Regions from separate parts of the Streptomyces sp. NBC_00236 genome, predicted to be linked through region 2. Evidence: riboswitches for the same ligand, from Rfam matches in the RefSeq annotation. Region 2 holds a riboswitch; each other region holds the start of a gene.
The links. A riboswitch is a leader RNA that binds a small molecule or an ion and turns the genes downstream of it on or off. The one in region 2 is predicted to bind cobalamin.

Region 1 (4,774 bases), 7.6 Mb from region 2:
CGACGGCCGTCCGGCTGCCCGCGGCCGCTGGGTGGACGCCCGGGACACGATCTACCAGCAGGTGCTCAACCGTGGCTGGGACCCGACGAAGAAGGCCTTCGTCCAGCACTACGGCGACGACGTCCTCGACTCGTCCCTGCTGCGCATGCCGACGGTCGGTTTCATCACGCCGGACGATCCCATGTGGAAGTCCACGCTGGACGCGATGGAGCATGAGCTGGTCAGTGACAGCCTCGTCTACCGCTACAACCCCGAGGCCTCACCCGACGGGCTGAGCGGCTCGGAGGGGACCTTCTCCCTCTGTACGTTCATGTACGTCGACGCCCTGGCGCGGGCCGGACGCATCGACCAGGCCCGGCTGGTCCTGGAGAAGATGCTCACCTACGCCAACCATCTCGGCCTGTACTCGGAGGAGATCGCCGTGACGGGCCGTCAACTGGGTAACTTCCCACAGGCGTTCACTCACCTGGCGCTGATCGACGCCGCCATCACGCTGGATGCCAGGATCAACGCGGCACGCGGGGGCACGGGCACGGCCTGAGGGCTCCCGCGCGGAGTGCATATCGGCCCGAGCTCCCGCGCGGAGTACACCGTCCGGCCCGTACGGTGGCCGCCGCACCCTCTCCGCCCCGTACGGTGACCGTCGCTCGCGGGACCGCGGTCACCGGACAGGCTCCTCCGCTACGAGCGGCCGACCACAGCGCAGGTTCCACCGCCCCGACCTGCCGCTGAGCTCCGTGACCGTGAGGGGTGCCACGTCCAGTCGCCAGAACGCCAGTGGAGGAAGGGCCAGCGCATGGACGACGGCGGCCCGGATCACGGCAGGCTCGACCACCCCCACGACCCGGCCCGGACCGTCCCCGTGCAGCGAGTCGAGCCACCGGCCCACCCTGGCGCAGAGCTCCAGCAGAGACTCGCCCCCGTGCGGAGCCGCCGCCGGATCCGCCAGCCAGGCCGCCACCCCGTCCGGCTCGTCCGCGCTCACCTCGGACAGCCGCGCACCGGACCAGCGGCCCATCTCCCAGTCCCGCAAGGCGTGTTCGGCGCCTGTCCGGAGCCCCAGCGCTTCCGCGGTGTCGCGGCAGCGGCGGGACGGCCCCCGCAGCCACTGGTCCGCGACCGGGACCGAACCGGAGGCAGCGGCTGCCCGGGCAGGCCGGAGCCCGGATTCGTCCAGCGGAGCGTCACCGGCGAACCGGGCCTCGCGCAGCGCGGAGTTCATTGCCGGTGAGATCAACATCACCCGTACCGTCATGCCCGCCCTCAACTCCCTGAACTGTGACCCCGTGGCCAAGCACACCATGGCATCCAGGGCGCGCCGGCCCGCCCACGGGCACCATGGCGGCCGTCACGCCCAAGCGGTATGGTCGCGACGACACGACGAGGGTGTGACGGAAGTCCGGTGAGAATCCGGCACGGTCGCGCCACTGTGAACCCGTACCCGTACGGGAAGTCAGACCCAGCACCTTCGTCTCAGGCACCACGATCGGGACGCGTGTTCCCTCAGGAGGTTCTGCCATGGCACAGACTGCTGCCCCCGCCACGGTCACACCCGCCATCACTCCCATCTCGCTGAAGGCCATTGCCCCTTGGGCGGTCTTCTTCGGCGTCGTCATGCTGATCCTGCTGTACTTCGTCGGTGCCGAGCAGGGCGCCACCGCGCTCATTTCGGGCGAAGGCGTGCACGAGTGGGTCCACGACGGCCGTCACCTCCTCGGATTCCCCTGCCACTGATCCATCCGGCTGATCCAGGGGAATCCCTCATGAACTCCATATCTGTCAGAGCCCTGCTCGTCCGCGGCATGCTGGCCGGCCTTGTCGCGGGTGCGCTCGCGCTTGCGGTGGCGTACTTTCTCGGCGAGTCACGCGTCGATGCGGCCATCGCCCTCGAAGAGGCGCACCGCCACAGTCACAGCCACGACCACGGCGGCGGCGAGGAACTCGTCAGCCGGGGCATGCAGGCCACCGGCGGACTCGCCACCGGTGTACTCGTCTTCGGCGTCGCCGTCGGCGGCATCGCCGCACTCGTCTTCTGTTACGCACTCGGCCGGTTGGGCCGGTTCGGCCCCAGGGCGACGGCCGCGCTGATCGCGGGAGCCGCCCTGCTGACCGTGTACATCGTCCCGTTCCTGAAGTACCCGGCGAATCCGCCGGCTGTCGGCAACCCCGACACCATCGGCAGACGCACCGCGCTGTTCTTCCTCATGGTCGCCCTCAGCGTGCTGCTGGCCGTCGCCGCCGTCATCCTCGGCAGGCGGCTGGCTCCGCGCCTGGGCAACTGGAACGCCACCATCGCCGCCGCTGCCGGCTACGTGCTGGTCATCGGCCTCGCCTATGCCTTCCTGCCCTCCTTCAACGAGGTCGGAAAGGACTTCCCGGCTTCTCTGCTCTGGGAGTTCAGGCTGGCCACGCTCGCGGTGCAGGTCACGCTCTGGACGGCCTTCGGGCTGGTCTTCGGCTATCTCACCGAACGGCTGCTGGAGCCGGGGCGGGACGCGGCCACTGCCACGGACGCCAGAACGAAACGGTCGGCCCCCGTGGCGGGCTGAGGTTCTGTCAGGGCCCGCCGGGGGAGACCAGGATCCGCGGCGGGCCCTGACGCGTACGGAAGCCGGCTCACGCCTGTCCGGCGGAACCGTCCCAGTCGATCCGGTAGTACCTCAGCAGCGCGTCCTCCTTCACGAGGCGCATGCCCGCCGCGGCCATGACGTGCTGGGAGGCGATGTTGTCGAGGTCGGCGTCCCCGTGCACGCAGACGATGCCCTGGTCACGGGTGAACCGAAGAAGCGCACGGAGCGCCTCGGAGGCGTAGCCCATGCCGCGCGCCGACGGCACGAGTCCGTAGCCGATCGTGACGTGCCCGTTCTCGTCGGGCGCGCCGTGGAACCCGGCTCCGCCGATCAGCAGCCCGTCCTCGCGGCGCCTTACGTGGTACGAACCGTAGGGAGTCGGGTCACGGGTCTCGGCACAGGTCTCCAGGAACCGCTGGGCCGCCCGCATCTCACCCGGGAGGGGAAAGCCGGGAGCCCAGCGAGCACCCTCGGCCGGCCTGCCCGCCGCCACCTGCTCGGCCTCGGCAAGGGTCATCGGGGACAGGATCAGCCGTGGTGTGTCGAGTGAGGTCATGCCCTGTGAGGTATCACGCGCCGAGGCCGGGCCGCACCCGGATATCCGGGTGCGGCCCGGTGTGCGCGGCGGTCAGGCATCACCGGCCGGGGTGAAGTCCCCGGACAGGGCGGCGGCCATCCGCAGCTGCGTGTCCGCCTCGGACTGCCGGCCCTGGCGCTCCAGCGTGCGGCCGAGCATGAGCCGTGCGTACTGCTCCACCGGGTCGAGTTCCAGCACCGTGCGCAGCTCCGTCTCGGCCCGGACGAGCCGTGCCGAGTGGTAGTAGGCCCGCGCCAGCAGCAGCCGGGGCGCGACCTGGTCCGGCACCTCCTCGACGAGTCCGCCCAGGATCCTGGCCGCCGTCGTGTACTCCTTCGACCCGAAGAACAGCTGTGCGCGGTCCCAGCGCTCGGCGGCGGTTCCGAACTCGTAGTAGGTGTCGCTCATGTGACCTCCTCGGTCGAAGGCGCCGCCGGGCCGCTCCCGTACGTGTCCACCCGCCACAACACCGGCAGATGGTTTAACATTCCACTAAAAATTCGGCGTGGGCGCCACCCGCCCGGAGCCGCACGGGAATAGGTTGACCGCCATGAGCAATCTCGATCGCCAGGCCGCACTCTCCGTCTGTGGAGGGCGGGGTTTCGTCGTCGCCGAACCCGTACGTGAACTCCTCACTCCGCGCCACGTCCGGCTCGGCGAGTCCACCGAGGTCCGCAGACTGCTGCCCAACCTGGGCCGCCGCATGGTCGGGGCCTGGGCCTTCGTCGACCACTACGGCCCCGATGACATCGCGGACGAACCCGGGATGCAGGTTCCGCCGCACCCCCACATGGGCCTGCAGACGGTCAGCTGGCTGCACGAGGGCGAGGTCCTGCACCGCGACAGCCTGGGCAGTCTGGAGACGATCCGCCCGCGCGAGCTCGGCCTGATGACGTCGGGCCGCGCGATCAGCCACTCCGAGGAGAGCCCCAGGCCGCACGCCGCGCTGCTGCACGGCGCCCAGCTCTGGGTCGCCCTGCCCGATGCCCACCGCACCGTCGAACCGCACTTCCAGCACCACAAGGACCTGCCGACCGTCACCGCCCCCGGCCTCACGGCCACGGTGATCCTCGGCACCCTCGACGGCGCCACCTCGCCCGGCACCGCGTACACCCCGATCGTCGGCGCCGACCTCGCCCTGAGCGGCGGAGCCGAGGCCCGCCTCCCGCTGGACCCCGACTTCGAGTACGCCGTGCTGTCGATGTCCGGCGAGGCGGAGGTCGACGGCGTGCCCGTCCTGCCCGGGTCGATGCTCTACCTCGGCTGCGGCCGTTCCGAGCTTCCCCTGCGTGCGGAGTCGGACGCGGGGCTGATGCTCCTGGGCGGCGAGCCCTTCGAGGAGGAGATCGTCATGTGGTGGAACTTCATCGGGCGTTCCCACGAGGAAATCGAGGAGGCCCGCCAGGCGTGGGCGGAGGGCTCCCGCTTCGGTGAGGTGCACGGCTACGACGGCGACCGGCTGCCTGCTCCCGCACTGCCGCCGGTGGCGCTGAAACCGCGGGGACGGGTGCGCTGAACTGGAGTGATGTGTTCTCCGGTGCGCCCTGTCGTGTGCGCTCGCTGCGTCCCCCCGCCAGCACGGCGGAGGGGTGCAGCTGTGTCTCCGGAGGTCGATTCCTGGGGCGGT
Region 2 (4,774 bases):
GTTCGGTCAGGGACGGCGCCGCTGACCCCCGCCACGCCGCGCCGGACGGACGTACTCCACCGCACCGCACCGAGAGAGGGGCGGGCCCCGCACCGGGGCCCGCCCCTTGCGCGCTCCACGGCGCGGGGCGACCCGGCGGCCGCGACGCATCGGACCGCACCGGACGCGGCAGGAAGCTCAGGCCCGCCCCGGACGAAAGCGCACCGAGGGCCTCCCCTGCGGGCCGTCCGGTGTCACGACGGCCCGCACCCGGTAGACCTCGGCGATGAGCCCCTCCGTGATCACTTCCGCCGGAGTGCCGCCCGCGACGGCCTTTCCCCCGTCCAGCACCACGATCCGGTCGCAGAACATCGCGGCCAGATTGAGATCGTGCAGGGCGACGACGGCGGTCAGCGGCAACGACGTGACCAGGGTCAGCAGTTCGAGCTGGTGCTGGATGTCCAGGTGGTTGGTCGGTTCGTCCAGGAGCAGTTCGCGCGGCCGCTGGGCGAGCGCCCGGGCGATCTGGACGCGCTGGCGTTCACCGCCGGAGAGTGTGTGCCAGGACTGGTCGCGGCGTTCCGCGAGACCGGTCCGCTCCAGGGCCTCCCGCACCGCCCTCTCGTCGGCCTCCGACGGCGCCGACCAGGCGCGGCGGTGCGGGATGCGGCCCAGGCGTACGACGTCCACGACGCTGAGCTCGACCTGGGTCACGGCGTGCTGGTCGACCACTGCGACGCGCCGGGCCACGGTGCGGCGGCCGACCTCGTTCAGCGGGTCGTCGTCGAGAGTGACCAGTCCCGCGTCCGGAGCGAGGACTCCGGCCAGGATCCGCAGCAGGGTGGACTTCCCGGAGCCGTTCGGGCCGATCAGCCCGATGGTGGCGCCGGGCGGCGGAGCGAGCGAGACGCCGTCCAGGATGAGGCGGCCGCCCGCCTCCCGGCTGACCCGGTCGGCCCGCAGGCCGCCGAGGGCCCGGGTCACGGGGTCCGCCGGGTGCGGTGGAGGACCAGCACGAAGGCGGGGACCCCGATGAGTGCGGTGACGACTCCCACCGGTACCTCCTGCGGATCGAGGACGGTCCGGGCGAGGGTGTCGACCCAGACCAGGAACACGGCCCCGGCGAGTGCGGTGACAGGCAGCAGTCTGCGGTGCCCGGAGCCGGTGAGCGCCCGGGCCGCGTGCGGCAGCACCAGCCCGACGAACCCGATAGCACCGGCCGAGCTCACCAGAGCGGCGGTCAGCAGTGCGGTGGTGCACAGCAGGACGATCCGGGTACGGCCGACGTGGACGCCGAGCGTGGCCGCCGCGTCCTGGCCGAAGGCGAAGGCGTCGAGCGTACGGGCGTGGCCGAGGCAGATCAGCAGCGTCACGCCGAGCACGGCGGAGCAGATCCACACATCGCTCCAGCCGACGCCCCCGAGCGAGCCCAGCAGCCAAAACAGGACGCCGCGGGTCTGCTCGGCGTCGGCGGCGGTCATCACGACGAAGGAGGTGAGCGCGGAGAAGAGCTGCATGGCCGCGACCCCGGACAGGACGACCCGGTCGGTGCTGCCGCCGAGGGTATGGCTGAGCAGCATGACCAGGGCGAAGGAGCACAGCGCCCCGATGAACGCGCCGGCCGACAGGGAGACCGCTCCCCCGCCGACCCCGAGGACGACCACGACGACGGCGCCGGTCGAGGCTCCGGAGGAGACCCCGAGGACGAACGGGTCGGCAAGCGGGTTGCGCAGCAGCGACTGCATGACGGTGCCGCAGACCGCGAGCCCCGCGCCGCAGACGGCGGCGAGCAGGGTGCGCGGCATGCGCAGGTTCCAGATGATGCCGTCGCGGATCGGGCTGAGCCGCGACTCGCCCGCGCCGAGGTGGGAGGCGACCGCGGACCAGACGTCGGCGACGGAGATCCGGGCCGGGCCGATGGTGACGGCGACGGCCACCGACAGGGCGAGCAGCAGGAGCCCGCCGGTCCACAGGAGCCCTTCGCGGATACCGCTGATGCGCCGGAGGCCGGGCCCGGTGCGCACGGCCGCGGCCTCGCGCGGCGCCGCGGCCCGTTCGGTGTCCGTCACCCCGCGAGCCCGAAGGTGCGCAGGCCGGCGGCCACGCGCTCCACGCCCTCGACGGTCCGGATGGTCGGGTTCATCGCCTGGCCGCTGAGCAGCACATAGCGCTTGTGCCGGACGGCGTCCATGTTCTTCGTGACGGGGTCGGACTCCAGGAAGGCGATCTTCTTCGCGGCGCTCTCTGCGGTCTGCGACTTGCGGGTCAGATCGCCGATGACCAGCACGTCGGGGTCGCGGTCGGCGACCGTCTCCCAGTTGATCTGCGGCCATTCCTCGTGGGTGTCGTCGAAGGCGTTCTCCGCGCCGAGTTCCCGGGTGATGATGCCGGGCGCACCACAGCAGCCGGCCAGGTACGGGGCCTCGGAGTTGGCGAACCAGTACAGCAGCGAGGCGCCGGAGGCGTCGATGCCGCTCGTCGCCTTCCGTACCCGCGCGCGCAGCCCGGCGACGAGCTTCTCGCCGCGCTCGGGAACGCCGAACACCTCGGCCAGGTCGCGCACTTCGGCGTAGACGCTGTCCATGGTCAGGGCGCCGGTGCGGACGCCGTCGCCGTCCTTGCTGTTGTCCTTGGCGGTGCAGTCGGCGGGCGAGACGTAGGTGGGGACGCCGAGCTTCTCGAACTGCTCGCGGGGGGCGACACCGCCCTTGGCGAGCGTCGACTCGAAGGAGGCGCTGACGAAGTCGGGCTCCTGGTCCAGGACCTTCTCCGACGAGGGGCGGTTGTCGGAGATCCTCGGGACGCCCGCGTTGGCCTTCTCCAGGCCCTTGAGCACCGGATCGGTCCAGGTGGCCGTGGCGGCCAGCCGGTCGGCGAGACCGAGCGAGAGCAGGATCTCGGTCGATCCCTGGTCGACCGGTACGGCGCGCTCCGGCGCCGCGTCCACGGTGACGGTCCGTCCGCAGTTCTTCAGCGTGACCGGATAGCCCTCGGCGTGGCCGGACTTGGCGGTTGTGCTGTCCAGGCCGCCGCCGCAGGCCGTCAGCAGGATCAGGGCGGCGGTGAGCAGGGCGGCGGAGCGGGCGGGGCCGGCTGTGCGCGGCACGGAGTACCTCGGCGTCTCTGGGCCCATGCGCGGGGCCCGTGCGGAGTTCCGCGGCCCGGTACCGGACCGCGGGTGCCAGCAGGTCTTCGGACTCGGGTTCATGCGGACGGGACGCCTTCCCGGGAAACCGTGGGTCTCCCAGTGGCCGTGGCCCCGCCCGTCCCCCTCACCGCTGCGCGTCAGTTCCGGATTCGCACCGGATTCCCTGACCCCTACGTGGAGTTCGACTGGCTCCGGGCACGCTACCACGAGCCTCTGCGCAGCTCAGCGGCGGTGCGGGGCCGGGGCGGTGTGCCGCGCACCGCCCCGGACACGGGCCGTCCGGGGCGGCCCGGCTCCGGTCACACGTTGGGGTGAACCGATTCGCCACCAGGGGTGCGCGGGCCGGGCGCTTCCGGGGCCGCGGCGGTGTGCCAGGAGGCGCCCGGATCGTCGTACGCGTCGGTGTAGCGGGCTCCGGTGATGGGCCAGTCGGCGAGCAGTTCACCGGGCAGCGCGAAGGATGCGGCCAGTTCCGGCAGATGTCCGCCGACCGCGGTGACGAGCTGTTCGGTGGCATCGCTCAGTCCGTCGACCTGACCGGCGGTCAGGTGGCCTGCCGCGAGCAGGTCCCCGCTGTTGCGTGCGACCCAGCGCAGCGCGAACAGCCGGGCCAGTTCGTCCAGGCGCTCGCGGGCCTCGCCGCCGGGCAGCGCCGCGAGCGCGTTCTCGTACGCCTGGGCCGCCTGCCGGTACGCATGGGCCTCGACCCCCCGCAGCGCGGGCCCGGATGCCGCGTTCCAGCGCGCCAGCGGGTCGCCCTCCGCCGCCTCCGCCATCCGTGCGGCGGCCCGGGCGAACCAGATGCGCTCCACCTCGTCCAGGAGACGGCCGAGGAACCGGAGGTCGGCGAGGTTGCCGCCCGCGGGGCGGGCAGCCGTCTCCTCCCTCGGGGCCCGTGCCGCGTCGAGGAGCAGTCCGGCGGCCGCCCGGGAGTGAATGGCCAGGTTGTCGCCCTCGGCGGTGATGGCGCCCTCGATCCCGGTGACGAGTTCGGTCATTCCGTTGTTCTCCAGCAGCCCCTGGGCTCCGCACCGCTCCCGGCATTCGACGATCACGGACCTGGCCTGCCAGGTGATCCATCCCTTGGCGATGTCGACCAGCCGCTCGTCCGTCTCCCGCTCCGCGGGCGGCCGGGCCGCCGCCTTCTCCCACCGGTCGAGCACCCGCCGGTGCAGCAGGCTCATCGCGAAGACGGTGGCCATGGCCTCGGCGAGCGGGCCGTGGTGGCTGCGGTGGGCCATCACCGGCACGGGAGACGCCGAGCGGCCGCCCGAGACGAAGCGGTGGCCGCCGTAGCGGACGGCGACGGCCAGCGTGGTGCGGGCGGAGCCCACCGCGCTGGCGCTCATGCAGACCCGGCCGGTGGTGACCCGTCCGATCGAGGCGAGGAAGCGGCGCCTGCGTCCGTCGGTGCCGCCGCGGAACACCCCGTCGTCGCCGACCCGCCCCTGCGCGCCGCCGAGCAGCGCCCCGCGGTCCACGAAGACCCGGTCGAAGGAGGTCAGGCAGTGGTCGACCGGACTGCCCATCCGTGCGGGAAGCCGGCGCACCCGGATCCCGGGCAGGGCCCGGGACGCGTCCGTGAGCGGCACCAGCAGCAGGAAGACCCCCTGGTCATGGCCGTCGACGATCAGCCGGGCGGCGACG
Region 3 (4,774 bases), 5.4 Mb from region 2:
GCACCTCCTCGGGGATCCACGCGAAGCCCTGGACCGAGCCGCTCGCCTCGCGCAGCGCCTCACGGGTCCGCGCGTCCCACACGCCGAGCTTCTTCAGCTCGGCCACCAGATAGGCGTTGACCTGGAGGAACTCACCGCTGAGGGTCTCGCGCTTGAAGAGGTTGGAGACCTGCGGCTCGATGCACTCGTACACGCCCGCGATCGAGGCGATCGTCGCCGTCGGCGCGATGGCCAGGAGCAGGGAGTTGCGCATCCCGGTCTTCGCGATACGGGCGCGCAGCGCGTCCCAGCGCTCCGGCCAGTTCAGCTCGGTGTCGTAGTGGTCCGGGTGCAGCACACCGCGGGCGGCACGCGTCTCGGACCAGGCGGGCAACGGGCCCGAGCGCTCCGCGAGGTCGCAGGACGCCTCGTACGCCGCGAGCATGATGCGCTCGGAGATCTTCGTCGACAGGGCGCGGGCCTCGGGGGAGTCGAACGGCAGCCGCAGCTGGAAGAAGACGTCCTGGAGACCCATCGCGCCCAGACCCACCGGACGCCAGCGGGCGTTGGAGCGGCCGGCCTGCTCGGTCGGGTAGAAGTTGATGTCCACGACCCGGTCGAGGAACGTCACGGCGGTACGCACGGTGGCGTCGAGGCGCTCCCAGTCGATCGTGCCGCCCTCGACGAACGCGCCGAGGTTGACCGAGCCGAGGTTGCAGACGGCCGTCTCGCCGTCGTCGGTGACTTCGAGGATCTCGGTGCACAGGTTCGAGGAGTGCACGACCCGGCCCGGCTCGGCGGTCTGGTTCGCGGTCCGGTTGGAGGCGTCCTTGAACGTCATCCAGCCCTGGCCGGTCTGCGCGAGGGTCCGCATCATCCGGCCGTAGAGCTCACGGGCCGGCATGGTCTTGCGGGCCAGCCCCTTGGCCTCCGCGGCCCGGTACGCGGCGTCGAACTCATCGCCCCACAGGTCGACCAGCTCGGGCACGTCGGCCGGGGAGAACAGCGACCAGGTCCCGTCCGCGTCGACCCGGCGCATGAACTCGTCGGGGATCCAGTGCGCCAGGTTGAGGTTGTGCGTACGCCGCTGGTCCTCGCCCGTGTTGTCGCGCAGCTCCAGGAACTCCTCGATGTCCGCGTGCCACGTCTCCAGGTAGACGGCGGCGGCACCCTTGCGCCGGCCGCCCTGGTTGACGGCGGCGACGGAGGCGTCGAGCGTCTTCAGGAACGGCACGATGCCGTTGGAGTGCCCGTTGGTGCCGCGGATCAGCGAACCGCGTGCACGGATACGGGAGTACGAGAGGCCGATGCCGCCCGCGTGCTTGGACAGGCGCGCCACCTGGTGGTAGCGGTCGTAGATCGAGTCCAGCTCGTCCAGCGGCGAGTCCAGCAGGTAGCAGGAGGACATCTGCGGGTGGCGGGTGCCGGAGTTGAAGAGCGTGGGGGAGGAGGGCAGGTAGTCCAGCCGGCTCATCAGCCCGTACAGCGCGGCGACCTCGTCCATGGCGCGCTCCGAGGTGTCCTCGGCGAGCCCGGCGGCGACGCGCAGCATGAAGTGCTGCGGGGTCTCGATGACCTGGCGGGTGGTCGGGTGACGCAGCAGGTAGCGGCTGTGCAGGGTGCGCAGGCCGAAGTAGCCGAAGCGGTCGTCGGCGCCGTCGGCGAGGGACTGCCCGACCAGTGCGTCCAGGGCGGCCGCGTGGAGCGTCACGAACTCGGCGGTGCGGTCCGCGATCAGGCCCTCGCGGTGCCCGACGGCGACCGATGCGGAGAACGACGTCGCGCCCTGCCCTGCCGCCTCGTCCGCGATGGTGCGGGTGAGGAGGCGGGCGGCGAGCCGGGAGTAGGCGGGGTCCTCGGAGATCAGGCCCGCGGCGGCCTCGGTGGCCAGCGAGCGCAGCTCGGCCTCGTCCGACCGGGCGTTGCGGCCGCGCAGCGCCGCTGCGGCGACGCGTCCGGGGTCGGTGTCGGGCAGATCGGCGGTGAGGTCGGTCAGGGTCCGCAGCAGTGCGGTTCCCGGTCCGTCGCTCGTGGATCCCGTTGATTCGGCCGCTGAAACCGGATCGGCTGGCGCGATGGTCACGTGGTGCTCTCCCTCGCTCGGCTCGGGGCCTTCGGGGAGCGGGGGCAGCCGGACGGGGCGGGACCCGGCAGGGCAGCGCTCCGTACGGCGTCCACCGGCCCATCCACGAGGCCCGGACGTCTGGGCATCCGGATCGGTCGAGCCGGATGCGCTGTCGGCAGGACCTCGGACTAGGGGGTGCGCAAAAGCACACCGAACACACCGTTGCGGGACAGTTCCGGATTCGCACCGGATTTCCCTGCGGCGACAGCAGGCATGAGCATACATGTGGGGGCTGCAGGATGCGGCAGCCCCCACATGTTGTGTCGTGCTCGCTCTCACGCCGGAGGGCGCAGCTCTAGACGGAACGTCAGCAGTGTCAGATCGGCGACGGGGCTCCAGTCCCTCTCGGGGGTGCGGACGAAGCCGAGCCGCCGGTAGATCCGGTGGGCCCCGTGCATTGCCGGCTGCGTCGACAGGACGATCCCCGTGACCCCCGCGGTACCCCGTGCGCGGTCGATACAGGCCCGTACGAGCGCCTCCCCGGCTCCTGCGCCCCGGGCCTCGCGGGAGACCGCCAGCGTCCGGAATTCCGCCTCGTCCGCCGTCGCGATATCGGCCCACGGATTCCCCGGGGGCGCGTAGGTGACCCCGCCCAGGACGCGGCCCGTCGCGTCGGCGGCCACCAGCACCTCGGCCTCGGCCGCCCGGCGGGGGACGTCGCGCAGCTGCGCCAGGTACGGATCGCCGTCGCCGAACTCCAGGAGGCCGTCGCCGAGGTAGGCCTCGGCGGTGATCTCGCCGAGAAGTGCGTGCTCGGCGGGCTCGATCGGCCGGATCGTTATGTCCATGGGGGAAGTCTGCCGCACGGGCGGCCCGTGGCCGCAAGCGATTTGTGCGGGAGGTGCGAACGGGCCGCCGCATCTCTCCGGGGAGGGATGCGGCGGCCCGTGCAGGCAGCAGGTGGTCAGTGACCGCCCGGAGCACCGGCGGTGGCCGGCGGGAGTTCCGTCTTCACACCCGGGTCGCCCGCGTCCGCGGTGTAGTCGCCCGGGGAGGTCTCGTCGACCCCGGCGGGCGCCTTCACGGCGTTCAGGACGAAGGTGAGGACGACGACGACCACGACGTTCAGTATGAAGGCCGTCAGGCCGATGTAGCCGATCTCGCCGATACCGGGGATCTCCTTGGAGGACCCGCCGAAGTGCTTCTGGGTCGGGCTGGCGACCCCGTACGCGGCAATCGTGCCGTACAGCATGCCGACCGCCCAGCCCGCGAGCAGCGCCCAGCGGTGGAACCACCGGGTGAACAGCCCGCCGACCAGGGCCGGCATCGTCTGGAGGATCCAGATCCCGCCGAGCAGCTGGAAGTTGATCGCGACCGTCTTGTCCATGGTGAGGACGAAGGCGAGCGCGCCGACCTTCACCAGCAGCGACACCAGCTTGGAGACCTTGGTCTCCTGCGCGGGTGTGGCGTCGGGTTTCAGGAAGTCCTTGTAGATGTTGCGGGTGAACAGGTTCGCCGCGGCGATCGACATGATCGCGGCGGGCACCAGGGCGCCGATACCGATGGCGGCGAAGGCCACGCCCGCGAACCAGTCGGGGAACATGTTCTCGAACAGCTGCGGGATCGCCAGCTGGCCGTTGTCCACCTTGACGCCGGCGGCGATCGCCATGAAGCCGAGCAGCGCGAGCAGACCCAGCATCAGCGAGTACAGCGGCAGGATCGTCGTGTTGCGGCGGATCACGTCACGGCTGCGGCTGGAGAGCGTCGCCGTGATCGAGTGCGGATACATGAAGAGCGCCAGCGCCGAGCCGAGGGCCAGGGTGGCGTAACCCCACTGGCCCGCCTCACCGGGAGCGAGTCCGGCCACGGGTTTTCCGGCCGCCTCGTTCTTCGCGGAGAAGGCCTCGCCCGCCTTGGCGAAGATGTCGTCGAAGCCGCCGAGCTTGATCGGGATGTAGATGATCGCCACCGCGATGACGAGGTAGATCAGCCCGTCCTTGACGAACGCGATCAGTGCGGGGGCGCGCAGCCCGGAGGAGTACGTGTACGCGGCGAGCACCGCGAACGCGATCAGCAGCGGCAGGTCCTTGATGAACCAGTGCGTGTTCTCGCCGCCGCCGACGCCCATCACGTCCAGCACCGCCTGGATGCCGACGAGTTGGAGGGCGATGTACGGCATCGTGGCGAGGATGCCGGTGACGGCGACCGCCAGCGACAGCCCCTTCGAGCCGAAGCGGCCGCGGACGAAGTCCGAGGTGGTGACGTAGCCGTGCTTGTGCGACACCGACCACAGGCGCGGCAGGAACGTGAAGATCAGCGGGTACACCAGGATGGTGTAGGGCACCGCGAAGAAGCCGGCCGCGCCCGCCGCGTAGATCGCCGCGGGAACGGCGACGAAGGTGTACGCGGTGTAGAGGTCGCCGCCGAGCAGGAACCAGGTGACCCAGGTGCCGAACGACCTGCCGCCCAGCCCCCATTCGTCGAGACTGGCCTCGTTCTCGGCCTTGCGCCAACGGGCGGCCATGAAGCCGACGACCGTGACGGCCAGGAAGAAGAAGATGAAGACGCCGAGCGCGACGCCGTTCACGCCGTCCTTCATGCTGACGCACCCCCCTTGCGGGCGCGCTGGTCACGCTGCCACAGCTTGTACGCGACCATCGTGAGCGCCGTCGAGACCAGCACCCAGAGCATCTGGTACCAGTAGAAGAAGGGGATCCCGATGAAGGTCGG
Region 4 (4,774 bases), 1.4 Mb from region 2:
GCGCGTTCATGCGCGTGCTCCAGGTGCTCCGGGGGCGATGAAGGGAAGTCCTGCCGGTGCGCCCGACTCGATGAGTCGCCACAGCGCATCGGTGTCCGCGTGTTCCTCGATCAGGTCGCCGAGGCGGTCGAGCTGTTCCTCGCGCAGTCCGGCGAAGCAGGTGCCGGGGGCGGGGACGAAACGGCGGCCGGCGGCCTTGGCGATCTCGGTCAGGAAGCGGCGCCGGAAGGTGTCGCTCTCCAGCGAGCCGTGCCAGTGGGTGCCCCACACGGCGCCGGACCGGCAGCCGTCGAGGCGCTGTCCGTGCCCGTCGGTGAGGAAGGGTTCGCCGCCTCGTACGTCCGCGACGCCGTGGTGGATCTCGTACCCCTCGACCGGGGCGCCGAGCGCTTCCCCGGCCGGGCGGGCGAGGGTCTTCTCGCGGTCGAACCGGATGCGTACGGGCAGCAGTCCGAGCCCGTCGACCTGCCCGGCGCGCGACTCCACGTCGTCCTCGATGTGCTCGCCGAGGATCTGGTAGCCGCCGCAGATGCCGAGGACCGGACGGCCTTCGGCGGCGCGCCGCAGCAGTGCGTCGGCGAGCCCGCGCTCGCGCAGCCAGGCGAGTGCCTTCACCGTGCCCCGGGTGCCGGGCACGATGACGAGGTCGGCGTCGTGGAGTTCCTCGGGACGGTCCACGAACCGCACGACGACGCCCGGTTCGGCGGCGAGCGCGTCCACGTCGGTGAAGTTGGACATCAGCGGCACGGCGCACACGGCGACGCGCAGGATGTCCTCGCCGTGCGGCGGGGCGACGACCGACTCGCGTACGGTGCCGCGCAGCGAGACCCGCAGACCGTCCTCCTCGTCGATGCCGAGGCCGTGGGCGAACGGCAGCACCCCGTAGGTCGGCCGTCCCGTCAGTTCGCGCAGCATGTCCAGGCCGGGCTCCAGCAGCGAGACGTCGCCGCGGAACTTGTTGACCAGGTAGCCGGCGATCAGCGACTGGTCCTCGGCAGAGAGCAGCGCCGTCGTACCGAAGAACGAGGCGAAGACCCCGCCGCGGTCGATGTCGCCGACGACCACCACCGGGAAGCGTGCCGCCCGGGCGATGCCCATGTTCACGATGTCCGTGCGCCGCAGGTTGATCTCGGCCGGACTGCCCGCCCCTTCGCAGATCACGGCGTCATACGTGCCCCGAAGCTGCTCCAGGCAGTCCACGACGGTGGACAGGAGCGACTCCTGCCGGCCGCCGTGGTAGCCGCGTGCGCTCATCTCGCCGACCGGACGGCCCATCAGGACGACCTGGCTGGAGCGGTCGCTGCCGGGCTTGAGCAGCACCGGGTTCATCAGCGCGGTCGGCTCCACCCGGGCGGCCTGGGCCTGCATGGCCTGGGCGCGGCCGATCTCGGCGCCTTCGCGGGTGACGAAGGAGTTGAGTGACATGTTCTGCGCCTTGAACGGCGCCACCTTCACGCCCCGGCGCACCAGCCAGCGGCAGATGCCCGCCGTGACGACGCTCTTGCCCGCGTCCGATGTGGTCCCGGCGACCAGCAGTCCGCCGCTCATGTCGGTCTCCGTCCTGAGAGTCGAGGTGTCGTGCTGCGGGAACCGGCCGTACGGGCCCCCGCGATGCCTCGTGCCGCGAACCCCGCGCCCAGCCGGGCCGCCACGCTCACGCCGAGGGCCAGCGCGCTCACCCGGCGCGACAGCCGTACGGCCCGTTCGATGTCGGCGGGCTCCACCGCGCGGCCCGTCTCCCCGTTGAGCACGGGACGGTGCTCGACCCGGCCGCCGTAGGCGAGCGTCCCGCCGAGCCGTACGCCGAGCGCACCGGCGAACGAGGCTTCCACCGGGCCCGCGTTCGGGCTCGGGTGCTTGGCGGCGTCGGCCCGCCAGGCGCGGACCGCTCCCCGTGGCCGCCCCCCGGCGGTCACGGCGAGCAGGGCCGTCAGCCGGGCGCCGGGCCAGCCCGCGAGGTCGTCGAGGCGGGCCGAGGCCCAGCCGTAACGCCGGTAGCGGGGCGACTTGTGACCGACCATCGCGTCGAGCGTGTTGGCGGCCCGGAACCCGACGAGTCCGGGCACCCCGCCCAGCGCGCCCCACACCAGGGCGCCGACCACGGCGTCCGAGGTGTTCTCGGCGACGGACTCCACGACGGCGCGGGCGATCTGCGGCCCGTCCAGGGACTGCGGGTCGCGGCCGCACAGATGCGGCAGCCGCTCCCGGGCCAGTTCGATGTCCCCGGCGGCGAGCGCGCCACCGATGGCCCGGGCCTCGCGCCCCAGCGACGTACCACCGATGACGGACCAGGTGGCGGCGGCGGTCAGGGCGACGGACGCGGCGGGGTGGCGGCGCAGGGCACGGGAGGCCAGCGCGGCGCCCCCGGCGGCGCCTCCGGCGCAGACCAGGGTGTGCAGGGCGCCCCACCCGCGGTGGTCGCGCCACAGACGGCGTTCGACGCCTGCCGCGGCCCGCCCGAAGGCGGCGACCGGGTGTCCCCTGCGGGGATCACCGAGCAGCAGATCGCCGATCAGACCGGCCGTGGCGCCGTACGCGAAGATGCGATCGGCACGCACGGTTCAGCCGGCCGTTGCGCCTCGAAGGACCTCAGGACCTGTTCTGCGTTGCACAGGAATGGACGCACGGCAGCCGGGCATGGCGATATGTCCTCACTCAGGGTCCGCGCCCTGGTTCGACGTGACGGCGACGAGAGTCTCCTGGCTTCCGGATCCGCAGTTCCCCCGGCCTTCCAGTCCGCTTGCGTGGACCGTGACTTCCAGTGGTGGGGGACTGCTCCCCGGTGACAGTGGCGGGACCGCGCCGGATTCGCACCGGCTTCCTCTGCTGTCGCCGTAATGGCTCCGGCAGTCCACCACGCTCTGCGAACGCCCGTCAACTTGCCGTTGACCTGCGACGGTGCAGTGTGCTGAGACGCACATCGGGCCGGACGCACCTCAGGTGCGTCCGGCCCGATGAGGGTGGGACCGGTGGGGCTCAGGCAGTGGTCAGGCGACGATCAGGTAGATGCCGTAGGCCACGGCCGCGGCGCACAGGCCGAAGCAGACGTACGCGCCGGCGCGGACCAGCATGAGCGAACCGCCCGCAGGGCCGCCCGTCGAGCCGCCCTGTGCGGCCGGTTCGGGCTGCTTGGAGAGGCCGACGATGCCGAGGGTGAAGAGGCCCACCAGCGCGACGGTGGCGACGAGGGAGACGCCGAAGACGGTGCCGAGGGCTGCCCAGTCGATGTTCATGGGGATCTGTCCTTACCGGGGCTCTTAGACCGTGGCGGGTCGGGCCGGGTCGGCGACCGGCCCGGCGGGGGCCGGGATGGTGGCCGTGAGGTCGTGGGGCTGAGCGGCCGCGGTGGGCGGCGGGCTGACGGCCGCGATGGCCGTGGTGACGACGCCCGCGGGCTCGGCGTCCTCACCGGCCGGGGCGACGTCGTCGTGGCCGACGGGCTTGCGCCGCGACAGCATCCAGATCGCACCGGAACCGGCGATCAGCAGTGCCGCGACGACCACGACACCCCAGGTCCCCTGCTTGGTGAGCAGCTCCGCGCCCGCGCCGACCAGACCGGCGGCCGGCAGGGTCAGGCCCCAGGCGACGAACATCCGGGTGGCGGTGGACCAGCGGACCACGCCGCCCTTGCGGCCGAGGCCCGCGCCCATGACGGCGCCGGAGCACGACTGGGTCGTGGACAGGGAGAAACCGAGGTGGGAGGAGGCCAGGATGACGGTGGCCGCGCTGGTCTGGGCGGCGAAGCCCTGCGGCGGCTTCAGTTCGGTCAGGCCGCTGCCCATGGTGCGGATGATGCGCCAGCCGCCCAGATAGGTGCCGAGCGCGATGGCGAGGCCCGCGGAGACGATGACCCAGACCGGCGGGTTGGAGCCGGGGGAGAGGACGCCGCCGGTGACCAGGGCGAGCGTGATGATGCCCATGGTCTTCTGCGCGTCGTTGGTGCCGTGCGCGAGCGACACGAGCCCGGCCGAGGCGATCTGGCCGGCGCGGTACCCCTTCGCGGTGGCCTTCTCCTGGGCGCCGCCCGTGACCTTCCCGCCGATGCGGTACGTCAGCTTGGTGGCCAGCAGCGCGGCCAGACCGGCGACGACCGGTGCGGCGACCGCGGGGAGCAGCACCTTGGTGACGACGGTGCCGCCGTCGACCGACGACCAGCCCGCGGACATCACCGCGGCGCCGATCAGGCCGCCGAACAGCGCATGGGAGGAGCTGGAGGGCAGGCCGACCAGCCAGGTCAGGAGATTCCACAGGATGGCGCCGACGAGCGCCGCGAAGATGACCTCGGTTCTGAGCCCGTCTTCGTTGATGATCCCGCCGGAGATCGTCTTGGCGACCTCCACCGACAGGAACGCGCCTACGAGGTTGAGAACGGCGGACATGGCCACCGCTGTCTTGGGTTTGAGTGCGCCGGTCGAGATGGTGGTGGCCATCGCGTTGGCGGTGTCGTGGAAACCGTTCGTGAAATCGAACACTAGAGCTGTCACGATCACAATCGCGAGCAGCAGCGTGATGTGTTCCATTTACCCAGGCAATCGTTCGACGTCAGTGGCACGTGGACCGTAGGCAATCTGAGTGAACGGAAGATGAACTGGGCAGGGCGTTGCGGTGACCCCAACCGGAGTGCCGTCGCTCTTTTCGTCCGCCGGAAGACGGCGGGATTCCGGTACGGGCCGGTGTGGGCCCGGAATCCGGCGCCCGGGGAGGCTGTCGCGGGAGGGGTGGCAGAGGGCCGCTCATCCGTTGAAAGGATCTTCGTATGAGCGGTGAGTGGCGG

Region 1: it holds a riboswitch for cobalamin, as region 2 does, so the genes downstream of both, OG446_RS34990 (CbtB domain-containing protein) here and OG446_RS01310 (ABC transporter substrate-binding protein) in region 2, are expected to answer to the same signal.
Region 3: it holds a riboswitch for cobalamin, as region 2 does, so the genes downstream of both, OG446_RS25770 (ribonucleoside-diphosphate reductase subunit alpha) here and OG446_RS01310 (ABC transporter substrate-binding protein) in region 2, are expected to answer to the same signal.
Region 4: it holds a riboswitch for cobalamin, as region 2 does, so the genes downstream of both, OG446_RS07170 (cobalamin biosynthesis protein) here and OG446_RS01310 (ABC transporter substrate-binding protein) in region 2, are expected to answer to the same signal.

What each region holds. Positions count from the first base shown of each region.
Region 1 is NZ_CP108100.1:7,852,622-7,857,395, forward strand. Features, by position in the region: gene OG446_RS34980 (glycoside hydrolase family 15 protein) at 1-541, shown strand, start outside; gene OG446_RS34985 (histidine phosphatase family protein) at 662-1,255, opposite strand; adenosylcobalamin (AdoCbl) riboswitch at 1,380-1,473, shown strand; gene OG446_RS34990 (CbtB domain-containing protein) at 1,519-1,734, shown strand; gene OG446_RS34995 (CbtA family protein) at 1,764-2,549, shown strand; gene OG446_RS35000 (GNAT family N-acetyltransferase) at 2,617-3,126, opposite strand; gene OG446_RS35005 (tetratricopeptide repeat protein) at 3,199-3,555, opposite strand; gene OG446_RS35010 (pirin family protein) at 3,698-4,663, shown strand.
Region 2 is NZ_CP108100.1:276,858-281,631, forward strand. Features, by position in the region: gene OG446_RS01295 (PRC and DUF2382 domain-containing protein) at 1-25, shown strand, start outside; gene OG446_RS01300 (ABC transporter ATP-binding protein) at 178-963, opposite strand; gene OG446_RS01305 (FecCD family ABC transporter permease) at 960-2,003, opposite strand; gene OG446_RS01310 (ABC transporter substrate-binding protein) at 2,045-3,085, opposite strand; cobalamin riboswitch at 3,146-3,332, opposite strand; gene OG446_RS01315 (acyl-CoA dehydrogenase family protein) at 3,427-4,774, opposite strand, start outside.
Region 3 is NZ_CP108100.1:5,680,934-5,685,707, forward strand. Features, by position in the region: gene OG446_RS25770 (ribonucleoside-diphosphate reductase subunit alpha) at 1-2,062, opposite strand, end outside; adenosylcobalamin-variant (AdoCbl-variant) riboswitch at 2,214-2,312, opposite strand; gene OG446_RS25775 (GNAT family N-acetyltransferase) at 2,380-2,892, opposite strand; gene mctP (monocarboxylate uptake permease MctP) at 3,009-4,643, opposite strand; gene OG446_RS25785 (DUF3311 domain-containing protein) at 4,640-4,774, opposite strand, start outside.
Region 4 is NZ_CP108100.1:1,626,980-1,631,753, reverse strand. Features, by position in the region: gene OG446_RS07175 (cobyric acid synthase) at 7-1,548, opposite strand; gene OG446_RS07170 (cobalamin biosynthesis protein) at 1,545-2,558, opposite strand; cobalamin riboswitch at 2,693-2,824, opposite strand; gene OG446_RS07165 (hypothetical protein) at 2,988-3,233, opposite strand; gene OG446_RS07160 (inorganic phosphate transporter) at 3,258-4,520, opposite strand; gene OG446_RS07155 (class II aldolase/adducin family protein) at 4,757-4,774, shown strand, end outside.